DNA from 4 places in the Pseudomonas anuradhapurensis genome. Region 4 is predicted to be linked to each of the others. Evidence: predicted binding sites of a transcription regulator. Region 4 holds the regulator's gene; each other region holds the start of a gene.

Region 1 (3,362 bases), 1.5 Mb from region 4:
GCAGGTCGTACAGGTTCTTGTCGGCCGCATCGCCTGGGTGGATCTTGTTCTGGATACCGTCCAGGCCGGCCATCAGCAGGGCGGCGAAGGCCAGGTACGGGTTGGCCGATGGGTCCGGGAAGCGTGCTTCGATACGGCGGGCTTTCGGGCTGCCGACGTAAGGAATACGGATCGAGGCGGAACGGTTGCGAGCGGAGTAGGCCAGCATTACCGGGGCTTCGAAACCTGGGACCAGACGCTTGTAGGAGTTGGTCGACGGGTTGGTGAAGCCGTTCAGGGCCTTGCCGTGCTTGATGATACCGCCGATGAAGTACAGGGCGGTGTCGGACAGGCCGGCATAGCCTTCACCAGCGAAGGTGTTCTTGCCGTCTTTCCAGATCGACATGTGCACGTGCATGCCCGAGCCGTTGTCGCCGTACAGTGGCTTCGGCATGAAGGTGGCGGTGCGGCCGTAAGCGTCGGCAACGTTGTGCACCACGTATTTCAGGGCCTGTACTTCGTCAGCCTTCTTTACCAGGGTGTTGAACTTGACGCCGATTTCGTTCTGGCCGGCAGTCGCCACTTCGTGGTGGTGGACTTCGACGGTCTGGCCCATTTCTTCCAGTGCGTTGCACATGGCAGTACGGATTTCGTGGTCGTGGTCGAACGGCGGGACCGGGAAGTAGCCGCCTTTCACGCCCGGACGGTGGCCCTTGTTGCCGCCTTCGATGTCAGCGCCGGTCATCCACGAGCCTTGCTCGGAGAAGATCTTGAACATCGAACCGGAGATGTCCGACTGGAACTTCACTTCGTCGAAGATGAAGAACTCTGGCTCGGGACCGGCGAATACGGTGTCACCGATGCCGGTGCTCTTCAGGTACTCTTCGGCGCGCTTGGCGATGGCACGTGGGTCACGGTCGTAGCCCTGCATGCTCGACGGGTCGACGATGTCGCAGGTCAGGATCAGGGTCGGTTCTTCGGTGAACGGGTCCAGGACGGCAGTTTCATCGACCGGCATCAGGATCATGTCGGAGGCTTCGATGCCTTTCCAGCCAGCGATGGAGGAACCGTCGAACATCTTGCCGACTTCGAAGAAGTCGTCGTCCAGTGCATCACGCGCCGGCATGGTCACGTGGTGCTGAGTGCCTTTGGTGTCCGTGAAACGCAGATCAATCCACTTGACGTCATGATCTTTGATGAGTTGAACCGACTTCGACATGTTGTCCTCCGGATGGTCTAGGGCGCGGTAGGCCGCTGCCCTGGAAAAAGGGTGTTGCCGGGCGCGGATAGTCGGCCAAGCGTACCTGCCTCACAAGGGAGCAAATTGCATGCCAGTGCCCGAAAATGGCGAGTCCGGGATAAAAAGGGGCGTTTGTAGGCATCTGCCGGGCTTGGAGCGAGCGAAAGTGCACACTTAGGAGGCATGAATTCAGTGTAGAGCACCAAATAAGTGCATAGCGTGACGGGTGTGCTTTGTTTGAGGGCCTCATCGCGGGTGAAACCGCTGCTACCAGGTGGGCGATGGCTGCAGGAGCGGATTAATCCGTGAGGAGGCAGGCACAGGCGCCGCAAATCCTGCCTCCTGCATTTATCTGAAAGCTTCTGATCAAAAGTTGGTCAAATCCTGAGCAATTTCCGCTATAATTCGCGCCCCTCATTTTCGGCAGGCCCTGCGCGCGCTGTTAACCAATGAAACTTATCGTCAAAGTCTTCCCAGAAATCACCATCAAGAGCCGGCCGGTGCGCAAGCGCTTCATTCGCCAGCTCGGCAAGAACATCCGCAACGTGCTCAAGGACCTCGACCCTGAGCTCGCGGTGGAGGGTGTCTGGGACAATCTCGAAGTGGTCACCCGCGTCGAAGACGAGAAAGTCCAGCGCGAGATGATCGAGCGCCTCACCTGCACTCCGGGTATCACCCATTTCCTGCAGGTAGAGGAGTACCCCTTGGGTGACTTCGACGACATCGTTGCCAAGTGCAAGCACCACTTCGGCCACTTGCTGGCCGGCAAGCACTTCGCCGTGCGCTGCAAGCGCGGTGGCCACCATGACTTCACCTCGATGGACGTCGACCGCTACGTCGGCAGCCAGCTGCGCCAGCAATGCGGCGCCGCCGGTATCGAGCTGAAGAACCCGGATGTACTGGTGCGCATCGAGATCCGCGACCAGCGCCTGTACGTCATCCATAGTCAGCACAACGGCATCGGCGGCTACCCGCTGGGTGCCCTGGAGCAGACCCTGGTGCTGATGTCCGGTGGCTTCGATTCCACCGTGGCGGCCTACCAGATGATGCGTCGTGGCCTGATGACCCATTTCTGCTTCTTCAACCTCGGCGGCCGTGCCCACGAACTGGGTGTGATGGAAGTGGCCCACTACCTGTGGAAGAAGTACGGCAGCAGCCAGCGCGTGCTGTTCATCAGCGTGCCGTTCGAAGAAGTTGTCGGCGAGATCCTCAACAAGGTCGACAACAGCTACATGGGCGTAACGCTCAAGCGCATGATGCTGCGTGGTGCGGCGCATATGGCAGACCGCCTGCAGATCGATGCGCTGGTGACCGGCGAGGCGATTTCCCAGGTGTCCAGCCAGACCCTGCCGAACCTGTCGATCATCGACTCGGCCACCGACAAGCTGGTGCTGCGCCCGCTGCTGGCCAGCCACAAGCAGGACATCATCGACCAGGCCACCGAGATCGGCACCGCCGACTTCGCCAAGCACATGCCAGAATATTGCGGCGTGATCTCGGTGAACCCGACCACGCATGCCAAGCGGCACCGCATGGAGCATGAAGAGAAGCAGTTCGACATGGCCGTGCTGGAGCGCGCCCTGGAGCGGGCCAAGTTCATTTCCATTGATCATGTGATCGATGAGCTGGGCAAGGACATCGAAATCGAGGAAGTGACCGAGGCGCTGCCCGGCCAGATCGTCATCGATATTCGTCACCCTGATGCCCAGGAAGACCAACCTCTGGTGCTGGACGGTATCGAAGTCCAGGCCATGCCGTTCTACGCGATCAACAGCAAGTTCAAGCACCTGGACGCCAACCGCCAGTACCTGCTGTATTGCGACAAAGGTGTGATGAGCCGCCTGCACGCACACCACCTGCTCAGTGAGGGACATGCCAATGTGCGTGTTTATCGTCCGGCATAAGACGCCAGGGCTGTATGGCGGCAGCATCCGCCATCGCCCTCCCGACCATCGGGCCCGCTGAGCCTCAAAGCGTACATATTCGCCGCCTACACTGGCGGCAACCGAATCCTCTGATCGAGATACAGTTGTGATCGAAAATCTGCGTAACATCGCCATCATCGCCCACGTTGACCATGGTAAAACCACCCTGGTCGACAAACTCCTGCGCCAGTCCGGCACCCTGGAGCGTAACGAGCTCA
Region 2 (3,362 bases), 780 kb from region 4:
TCGAAGCGGGCCATGGCCACATCCAGGATCGGCTGCAGCCGTGCGGCATGGATGCCTTCGACGATGTAGGCGCTGACGCCGGCCTGGATCGCCTGGCGCATCACTGCGGGGTCGTGTTCGTCGGTAAACAGCACAATCGGGCGTGGCTGGTCCCGGCTGACCAGTACCACCTGCTCCATCACGTCACGGTCTGGTGAATCGGTATCGATCAGCACCACGTCCGGGCGCACTGTTTCGACGCAGGCAGGCAGGTCGATGGTCAGGCCTGGGGCTTCGATCACCTCGAAACCGGCCTCGCTCAGTGCCGCCTTGAGACGGCCGAGTTTGTTCTGGGTATCGTCGATCAGCAGGATACGCAACATGCTCATCCCCCTTACGCGCCGACGCGAGCATCGGGCAGCTCGCCCAGGGCATGCAGGCGGAAACTGCGGGCATAGGCGTAGGGATCGCTGCCATCCCAGCGGGTACCGTCGATCAGCAGGCTGCTGCGCATGGGCTGCTCGGGGCAGGCCACGCCCAGGCTCTGTGCCGCTTCACGGTACAGGGCCAGTTGCTGCACCTGGCTGGCCACGCCGAGGTAGTCGGGGTCTTCGCGCAGCAGGCCCCAGCGGCGGAATTGGGTCATGAACCACATGCCGTCGGACAGGTAGGGCAGGTTGGCCTGGCCATGGTCGTGCAGGCGCAGGGCGTGCGGGTCTTGCCAGTGATTGCCCAGGCCGTCCTGGTAATGGCCGAGCAGGCGCGGTTCGATGCGCTCCAGCGGGGTGTCCAGGTAGGCGCTGCCACTGAGCAGCTGTGCGGTGCTGCGGCGGTTCTCCGGGCTTTGCTCGATGAAGCGGCTGGCGGCGAGGATCGCCTTGATCAAAGCGCGGGCGCTGTTGGGGTACTGTTCGGCGAAGGCACGGGCACAGGCCAGGACCTTTTCCGGGTGGTCCGGCCAGATCGACTGGCTGGTGGCCAGGGTGAAGCCCTGGCCCCTGGCCACCGCATCGGCGGCCCAGGGTTCGCCCACGCAGAAACCGTCGATGCGCCCGGCCTGGATGTGCGCAGCCATCTGCGCTGGCGGCACCACTACGCTATCGACGTCGCGCAGCGGGTGGATGCCCTGGCTGGCCAGCCAGTAATACAACCACATGGCATGGGTGCCGGTGGGGAAGGTCTGGGCGAAGGTCAGTCGTGCGCCATGCTGGTGCACCAGGCGCGCCAATGCCTCGGGGTTGGTCACGCCCTTGCGTTGCAGGGCCGGCGACAGGTTGATCGCCTGGGCGTTCTGGTTCAGCCCCATGAGCACGGCCATGGCGCTGGCCGGTACGCCGCCGATGCCCAGGTGCACGGCATAGGCCAGGCCGTACAGGCAATGTGCGGCATCCAGCTCGCCGCTGACCAGTTTGTCACGCAGCCCAGCCCAGGAACCCTGGCGCTTGAGGTTCAGGGTAAGGCCATGCTGCTGGGCAAAGCCCTGGGTGGCGGCGACCACCACCGAGGCGCAGTCGGTCAGGGCCATGTAGCCGATGTTCAGGCTGGGCTTTTCCGGCGCGTCGCTGCCGTTGACCCAGGCCAGGGGCATTGCTCGGGGTGCTGTGTTCACAAGGTTCCTCGCCCGTACTGATAAGGCTGTGGGCTTGTCTGGTGCAACCGATGTGCCATCTGGCGGCAGCACTGGCGCAGTTGCCCCACGATTTGCTGTCATGCCGGCTGCGCGCTGGCTATAATCGCCCCCTCATTCACCCCGAGCCTCGCCGCCCATGTATACCCTGGCCCGCCAGCTGCTGTTCAAGCTTTCTCCGGAAACCTCCCACGACCTTTCCCTGGACCTGATCGGTGCCGGTGGCCGGCTTGGCCTCAACGGCGTGCTGTGCAAGCAGCCGGCGGCATTGCCGGTCACGGTCATGGGCTTGAACTTCGCCAACCCGGTAGGCCTGGCGGCCGGCCTGGACAAGAACGGCGCGGCCATCGACGGTTTCGCCCAGCTGGGCTTCGGCTTTGTCGAGATCGGCACGGTCACCCCACGCCCGCAGCCGGGCAACCCCAAGCCGCGCCTGTTCCGCCTGCCGGAGGCCACCGCGATCATCAACCGCATGGGCTTCAACAACCTGGGCGTCGACCACCTGCTCGGCCGGGTGCGCGCAGCACGTTACAAAGGCGTGCTGGGCATCAACATCGGCAAGAACTTCGACACCCCGGTCGAGCGCGCTGTGGATGACTACCTGATCTGCCTGGACAAGGTCTACACCGACGCCAGCTACATCACCGTCAATGTCAGCTCGCCAAACACCCCTGGCCTGCGCAGCCTGCAGTTCGGCGATTCGCTCAAGCAACTGCTCGACGCCCTGGCCGAGCGCCGCGAGCAACTGGCTGGTGCGCATGGCAAGCGTGTGCCACTGGCGATCAAGATTGCCCCGGACATGAGCGATGAAGAAACCGCCCTGGTGGCCGCCGCGCTGATGGAGTCGGGCATGGATGCGGTGATCGCCACCAACACCACGCTGGGCCGTGAAGGTGTCGAAGGGCTGCCATACGGCGGCGAGGCCGGCGGCCTGTCGGGCGCGCCGGTACTGGAGAAGAGCACCCATATCGTCAAGGTGCTGGCGGGCGAGCTGGGCGGCAAGTTGCCGATCATCGCTGCCGGCGGCATTACCGAAGGCCGCCATGCTGCGGAAAAGATCGCTGCCGGTGCAAGCCTGGTGCAGATCTACTCGGGCTTCATCTACAAGGGGCCGGCGCTGATTCGCGAGGCGGTCGACGCGATCGCCGCGATGCCGCGTTGACCTGACGGGCCCATTTGCCGGGGAACCGCAAAAGCCAGCGTGGATACCGAATCGAAGCCATAAAAAAGGGCCCCATCAAGGGGCCCCTGGGCCTTCGCCCGCCGCCCGGATAGGGCGTGCATGGTAAATCGAATTCAGTGTCCTCGTTCAGCCAACGGCGTGATTTTCGTTGAGTCTATGGATGCCAGCGGTGCCAGTCATTCCGTCCCAGTTATCACCGCGACCTTCACGCCAGCCGTTGATCCAGGCTTGGCGAACAGAAGGAAGATTGAAGGGGCAAAGTTCGCGGGATTTGCCGGTGACCCCGTATTGGTAGCCACGTGAATATGCTCTTTCCAACGGATCACGCTTAAGTCTTCTCATAGGGTGTTGCCCTCACTTGTTGACTGTAATGTCCCGTCGGCCTCTCCGAGGCCGGGCAGAGTCTTTCTGCCGGTGTGCGCTCGCTGCCGGCGTGGCGAGCTGAAAGTGCCGCCTCGTTGCGAAGCGGCCTGAGACCAGTTCTATCGAATGCGGGTCACGGTGTGAATGATCGATTTGTCATAAGGACGTAACCTTTCCAAGGGTGACGGGATAAGTAAATAAATGCGACTC
Region 3 (3,362 bases), 2.7 Mb from region 4:
CAGATGAACACGCTGTTGCCTGCCAAGGTGACCAGCGTCAGCTTCAGCTCCGGCGGTGAAATGGTGTTGAACCTCGCTGGCGTTGGCAAAGTATCCCTCTCCGACGTGCAAACCATCGGTATCTAAGGCCCATTAGTGCGGCAAAAGGAGCGAATTCATGTCTTTCAATATCGGCCTTAGCGGTCTGTACGCAGCAAACAAGCAACTGGATGTCACCGGCAACAACATCGCCAACGTCAACACCACCGGCTTCAAGTCGTCGCGTGCCGAGTTCGCCGATGTCTACGCCGGCGCCAACCGCCTCGGCGTGGGCAAGAACCAGGTGGGTAACGGCGTGCGTCTGGCGGCCGTGTCCCAGCAGTTCACCCAGGGTGACGTCAACAACACCGGCAACGTGCTGGACATGGGCATCCAGGGCCAGGGCTTCTTCGTGCTGTCCGACAACGGCTCGCGCGTCTACACCCGTGCCGGTGCGTTCCAGGCCAGCAAGGACAACTTCGTGGTGACCTCGGATGGCCTGCGCCTGCAGGGGTATGCCGCAGACTCGAATGGCAAGATCCAGAAGGGCGTGCTGAGCGACCTGCAGATCGATACCTCGGCGCTGCAGCCAAAGGCCACGTCGCTGATCGACCAGGGCATCAACCTGAACTCTTCGGCCGCCGATATCCCCCTGGAAGTCGACGATGGTACTGGCGCGATGGTGCCGAACCTGCCGTTCGACCCGGCTGACCAGAAGACCTACACCAAGTCCTTCCCGACCAAGGTGTACGACAGCCAGGGCAACGAGCACACCATGGAGCAGTTCTACCGCAAGACCGGCACCAATGAGTGGACCATGTACACCCTGGTGGATGGGCGCAACCCGTTCGACCCATCCTCCACCACGCCGCTGACCGGCACCATCAGCTTCAACAGCGATGGCTCGGTCAAGAGCATGACGGCCGACAACACCGGCCACCCGGCGGGCTCGTCGTTCACCGTGACCAACAACACCTTCACCATGACCGGTTGGGTGCCTGCGGTGGAAGACTCGGCGGGTAACTGGATCGCCAACGGCGCCGCAGGCAATGCCGATGGCATGCGCCTGTCGATGAACAGCACCACCTCCTACAACACCGAGACCGCTCGCATGTCGCAGTCCCAGGATGGTTATGCCACCGGTATCCTGTCGAGCCTGAGCATCGACTCCACCGGCGTGCTGTTCGCCAGCTTCAGCAACCAGCAGTCCCGCGCCATCGGTCAGGTTGCGCTGGCCAGCTTCGCCAACGAGCAGGGCCTGCAGCAGATCGGTGGTACCCGCTGGACCGAGACCTACACGTCCGGCATTCCGGGTATCGATGCGCCGAAGACCGGTACCCTGGGCAGCGTCGAGTCCAACTCGCTGGAAGCTTCCAACGTCAACCTGACCCAGGAGCTGGTCGAGCTGATCAAGGCGCAGAGCAATTACCAGGCGAACGCCAAGACCATCTCCACCGAAAGCACCATCATGCAGACCATCATCCAGATGACCTGATGGTCGCTGGCTGAGCGTGTGCGGGCGAACCCCTTTGTCATGAAGGGGTTCGTCGTTTTTGCAGGGGGCTCCATGAACAAACTGCTTGTCGCGCTGATTGCTGCAGCGTGCCTGTACCAGGCCCAGGCTGGCACCGCGCCGTGGTGGCGCTGGGAAAGCCAGGTGGATGGGCGCCTGGTGTGCTCGCAGTGGCCGCCGGGGGAGGGCTGGAAGAAGTTTGCCGGGCCCTTCACCAATGGCGCCTGCCGCGAGCCTTGACCTGGCCGGCGTGTTCGCCGATTTGCCTGCGAAGACGTTGCTGCAGGCTTGCCGCAATCGGCAACCCGGCGCCGGATAACCGGCGTCCGCGCTTCGGCAAAACCCCGCAAAAGCCCGTAATCACGGGCTTTTTGCTGATTTCGAAAAGTTGGTTCGGAACTTGCTTTAGAGCCTGCACAGCAGCGGCGAGCGGCAAACGATCGCCAGTGCAGCGGAGGATGACTGTGGACAAGATGCTTTACGTGGCCATGACCGGCGCCAGCCAGAACGCGCTGGCGCAGAAGGCCCACGCCAACAACCTGGCGAACATTTCCACCAATGGTTTCCAGCGTGACCTGGAGCAGGCGCGCTCGATGCCGGTGTTCGGCGACAGCTTTCCGGCGCGTGCCTTTGCCATGACCGAACGCCCGGCCACCGACTTCAGCGAAGGGCCGATGGTTGAAACCGGGCGCGACCTGGACGTGACGGTGACCGGCAAGGGCTTCATTGCCGTGCAGGCACCCGACGGCAGCGAAGCCTATGTGCGTACCGGCAGCCTGAACATCGACGCCCTTGGCGTGCTGCGTGCCGGCAACGGCATGCCGGTGATCGGTAACGGTGGCCCTATTGCCATCCCGCCAGAGCAGAAGGTTGAAGTCGGCGCCGACGGCACCATCAGCATCCGCTCCATGGGCGAAGACCCACGGGTGATGGCCGAGGTCGACCGTATCAAGCTGGTCAACCCGGACAGCAAAGGCCTGACCAAGGGCCTGGACGGGCTGATCCACACCAAGGACGGCCAACCAGCCGCCGCCGACGTCAATGTGCGGGTGGTGTCGGGCTTCCTGGAGGGCAGCAACGTCAACGCCGTGGAGGAAATGACCTCGGTGCTGGCGCTGTCCCGTCAATTCGAACTGCACGTCAAGATGATGAACGCGGCCAAGGAAGGCGACGAAGCCATGGCGCGTGTTTTGCAAATCGGCTAATCACTTTTGAACGGGTGCCGTAAAACAGGCGCACGAGGAGAACTTACATGCTTCCGGCTCTTTGGGTCGCTAAAACCGGCCTGTCCGCCCAGGACACCAACCTGACGGTCATCTCCAACAACCTGGCCAACGTCTCGACCACCGGCTTCAAGCGTGATCGCGCCGAGTTCCAGGACTTGCTGTACCAGATCAAGCGCCAGCCAGGTGCGCAGTCCACCCAGGACAGCGAACTGCCGTCCGGCCTGCAGGTCGGTACCGGTGTGCGCATCGTCGGCACGCAGAAGAACTTCCAGACCGGCAGCCTGCAGACCACGGAGAACCCGCTGGACATGGCGGTCAACGGCCGTGGCTTCTTCCAGGTGCTGCAGCCGGATGGCACGGTTTCGTATACCCGTGACGGTACCTTCCACCTGAACTCCGATGGCCAGATCGTCACCGCCCAGGGTTTTGCCCTGGAACCGGCGATCGTGGTGCCTAATGACGCCCAGACCTTCACCGTCGGCCAGGACGGTACCGTGTCGATCACCACCGCCGGCAACCCGGCGGCGCAGGTGATCGGCAACATCCAGACCGCCGACTTCATCAACCCGGCCGGCCTGCAGGCGATTGGCGACAACCTGTTCCTG
Region 4 (3,362 bases):
TTCGAGCAATTGAGGGAAACGGCTCAGGTGGCTGGGCAGGTTGCGTGCGTCGATCGACACGGCAACCTTGGGTTGCAGCAGCTCGGTGTTGATCAGCGCGTTTTCCGCCAGTTGCGGCAGCAGCCCGGCGGGCAGGTTGTCAATGCAGTAGAAACCGTTGTCTTCCAGGACATCGAGGGCGGTGCTCTTGCCGGAGCCGGACCGGCCGCTGACGATGATCAGGCGCATGTTCAGTGCTCGTTCTGTACGTCCAGGACAACCTGGAACAGGGCCTCGCTGCTGGTGGCCGCACGCAGGCGGTCACGCACTTCCTTGCGGTCAAGCATGCTGGCGATCTGCCGCAGTAGTTCCAGGTGAGCATCGGTCGCGGCTTCTGGCACCAGCAGGACGAACAGCAGGTCCACCGGAGCGCCATCGATCGCATCGTAGTCGATGGGGGCTTCCAGGTGCAGCAGGGCGCTGACCGGAGCGGAGCATCCTGGGAGCCGACAGTGCGGGATGGCAATGCCATTACCGAAACCGGTCGAGCCGAGTTTCTCCCGGGCGACCAGTTTTTCGAAGACGTCCTGCATCTCCAGTTCTGGTACTTGTTCGGCGATGACGGTGGCGACCTTTTCCAGGGCGCGCTTCTTGCTGCCGCCCGGCACGTTCACCAGGGAACGGCCGGGGGTCAGGATGGTTTCAAGTCGGATCATGGATGAGGGGGATCAGCGGGCAGCTGCACCTTGCAGCAGGCTTTGCTGTTTTTCCTTGTGTTTTTTCAGTTGGCGGTCGAGCTTGTCGGCCAAGGCATCGATCGCTGCATACATGTCTTCGTGTTCGGCGTTGGCAACCACTTCGCCGCCGGGAATCTGCAGGGTCGCCTCGACCTTCTGTTGCAGCTTCTCGACCTTCATGATGACCTGCACGTTGGTGATCTTGTCGAAGTGACTTTCCACCCGAGCGAGTTTTTCAAGCACGTAATCGCGCAGTGGCTGGGTGACTTCTACATGCTGTCCACTGATATTGACTTGCATACAGCTTCTCCTTTGTTGCCCGTGCATAAAGAGGCAGGTCTTGCACCTGCCCCACAAACGCTGTGGCGCATCTCAGGGGCTACATCAGTCGCTTGCGTTCGCTCGACGGTGCGATGCCGAGAGACTCGCGATACTTGGCGACGGTGCGACGGGCTACCTGGATGCCTTGTGCCTCCAGTAAACCAGCGATCTTGCTGTCACTCAATGGCTTTTTCTGATTTTCCGCCGCAACCAGTTTCTTGATGATCGCGCGGATCGCCGTGGACGAGCATTCTCCGCCTTCGGAGGTGCTGACGTGGCTGGAGAAAAAGTATTTCAGTTCGTAGATGCCACGTGGCGTGTGCATGTATTTCTGCGTGGTAACCCGCGAAATGGTCGATTCGTGCATGCCGACCGCCTCGGCGATGTCATGCAGCACCAGGGGTTTCATCGCTTCGTCGCCGTGGTCGAGGAAGCCGCGCTGATGCTCGACGATCTGCGTGGCCACCTTCATCAGCGTCTCGTTGCGGCTTTGCAGGCTCTTGATGAACCAGCGCGCTTCCTGCAGCTGGTTGCGCATGAAGGTGTTGTCGGCACTGGTATCGGCCCGGCGCACGAAGCCGGCGTACTGCGGGTTGACGCGCAGGCGCGGGATGGCTTCCTGGTTCAGCTCCACCAGCCAGCGGTCATTGTCCTTGCGCACGATGACGTCGGGCACCACGTATTCAGGTTCGCTGGACTCGATCTGCGAACCGGGGCGCGGGTTCAGGCTCTGCACCAGCTCGATGACCTGGCGCAGCTCGTCTTCCTTGATTTTCATGCGCCGCATCAGCTGGCTGTAGTCGCGGCTGCCGAGCAGGTCGATGAAATCGGTGACCAGGCGCTTGGCTTCGGTCATCCACGGGGTATTGGCTGGCAGTTGGCGCAGTTGCAGCAGCAGGCATTCGCCCAGGTTGCGGGCACCGACGCCGGCCGGTTCGAACTGCTGGATGCGGTGCAGCACCGCTTCGACCTCGTCCAGCTCGATATCCAGCTCGGGGTCGAAACCGGCACAGATCTCCTCGAGGGTGTCTTCCAGGTAACCCTGGCCGTTGATGCTGTCGATCAAGGTGACCGCAATCAGCCGGTCGGTATCTGACATCGGTGCCAGGTTCAACTGCCACAGCAGGTGGCTTTGCAGGCTTTCGCCGGCCGATGTCCGCGTGGTGAAGTCCCATTCGTCATCGTCGTTGCTGGGCAGGCTGCTGGCGCTGGTCTGGTAGATGTCTTCCCAGGCGGTGTCCACCGGCAGCTCGTTGGGAATGCGCTCGCTCCACTCACCGTCCTCAAGGTTGTCGGCACTGGTGGTGCTTTCCTGGAAGCTGTTGTCCTGGACTTCGGCGGCCGGTTTGTTCTCGGCGTTGTCCGCCATCGGGTCGCTATTGTCGAAGTCGTCGCCGTCTTCCTGACGTTCGAGCATCGGGTTCGACTCCAGCGCTTCCTGGATTTCCTGTTGGAGGTCCAGGGTGGAAAGCTGGAGCAGGCGGATGGCCTGTTGCAACTGCGGCGTCATCGTCAGTTGCTGGCCCATTTTTAGGACGAGCGATGGTTTCATGGCTGGGGCTTAATACCTTGTTCGCCGGCGCGCATGCGCCATCCACTACACGGGGGCGCCGGGGCGCCAGATCAAGCAAGTTTTATGCCTTAAATTGTAGCGTTTGCCTAGAGTACCGTAACAACTTTACCCCGATTGCAGGGCGAATTGCCGGCACTCCAGGCGCGTACTGGGTTCAGAGCCGGAACTCGTGGCCCAGGTAAACCTCTTTGACCAAGTCGTTGGCCAGGATGGTCTCGGCATCGCCTTCGGCGATAAGGCGGCCATCATTGACGATATAGGCGGTTTCGCAGATATCCAGGGTCTCGCGGACGTTGTGGTCGGTGATGAGTACACCGATGCCCTTGGCCTTGAGGTGGTGGATGATCTGCTTGATGTCGCCGACGGAAATCGGGTCGACACCGGCAAACGGTTCGTCCAGCAGGATGAACTTGGGGGCGGTCGCCAGCGCACGGGCGATCTCGACGCGACGGCGCTCGCCACCGGACAGGCTCATGCCAAGGTTGTCGCGAATGTGGCTGATGTGGAATTCCTGCAGCAGGCTTTCCAGTTCCTTGCGGCGGCCTTCGCGGTCGAGGTCCTTGCGGGTCTCGAGAATGGCCATGATGTTGTCGGCCACCGACAGCTTGCGGAAGATCGAGGCTTCCTGCGGCAGGTAGCCGATACCGGCGCGGGCGCGACCGTGCATGGGCTGGTGGCTGACATCGAGGTTGTCGATCAGCACGCGGCCCTGCTCGGCCTGGACCAGGCCGACGATCATGTAGAAGCAGGTG

The links. The regulator sigma-54, encoded in region 4, starts transcription at its own class of promoters, with help from an activator protein. The targets are predictions, from matches to a motif close to ANTGGCATNNANNTTGCTNT.
Region 1: glnA (type I glutamate--ammonia ligase) is a predicted target of sigma-54. The motif match lies at 1,296-1,315, and genes of this name have one in related genera.
Region 2: HU763_RS08455 (CmpA/NrtA family ABC transporter substrate-binding protein) is a predicted target of sigma-54. The motif match lies at 1,629-1,648, and genes of this name have one in related genera.
Region 3: HU763_RS17170 (flagellar basal body rod protein FlgF) is a predicted target of sigma-54. The motif match lies at 1,919-1,938, and genes of this name have one in related genera.

The regions. Positions count from the first base shown of each region.
Region 1 covers NZ_CP077097.1:4,959,579-4,962,940, reverse strand. Annotated here, with positions in the region: gene glnA (type I glutamate--ammonia ligase) at 1-1,198, opposite strand, end outside; gene thiI (tRNA uracil 4-sulfurtransferase ThiI) at 1,669-3,123, shown strand; gene typA (translational GTPase TypA) at 3,251-3,362, shown strand, end outside.
Region 2 covers NZ_CP077097.1:1,816,665-1,820,026, forward strand. Annotated here, with positions in the region: gene HU763_RS08450 (ANTAR domain-containing response regulator) at 1-362, opposite strand, end outside; gene HU763_RS08455 (CmpA/NrtA family ABC transporter substrate-binding protein) at 374-1,588, opposite strand; gene HU763_RS08460 (quinone-dependent dihydroorotate dehydrogenase) at 1,746-2,768, shown strand; gene rmf (ribosome modulation factor) at 2,916-3,131, opposite strand.
Region 3 covers NZ_CP077097.1:3,733,555-3,736,916, reverse strand. Annotated here, with positions in the region: gene flgD (flagellar hook assembly protein FlgD) at 1-126, shown strand, start outside; gene flgE (flagellar hook protein FlgE) at 158-1,513, shown strand; gene HU763_RS17175 (hypothetical protein) at 1,586-1,771, shown strand; gene HU763_RS17170 (flagellar basal body rod protein FlgF) at 1,996-2,736, shown strand; gene flgG (flagellar basal-body rod protein FlgG) at 2,784-3,362, shown strand, end outside.
Region 4 covers NZ_CP077097.1:1,037,720-1,041,081, forward strand. Annotated here, with positions in the region: gene rapZ (RNase adapter RapZ) at 1-228, opposite strand, end outside; gene ptsN (PTS IIA-like nitrogen regulatory protein PtsN) at 231-695, opposite strand; gene hpf (ribosome hibernation-promoting factor, HPF/YfiA family) at 708-1,016, opposite strand; gene HU763_RS04805 (RNA polymerase factor sigma-54) at 1,096-2,589, opposite strand; gene lptB (LPS export ABC transporter ATP-binding protein) at 2,765-3,362, opposite strand, start outside.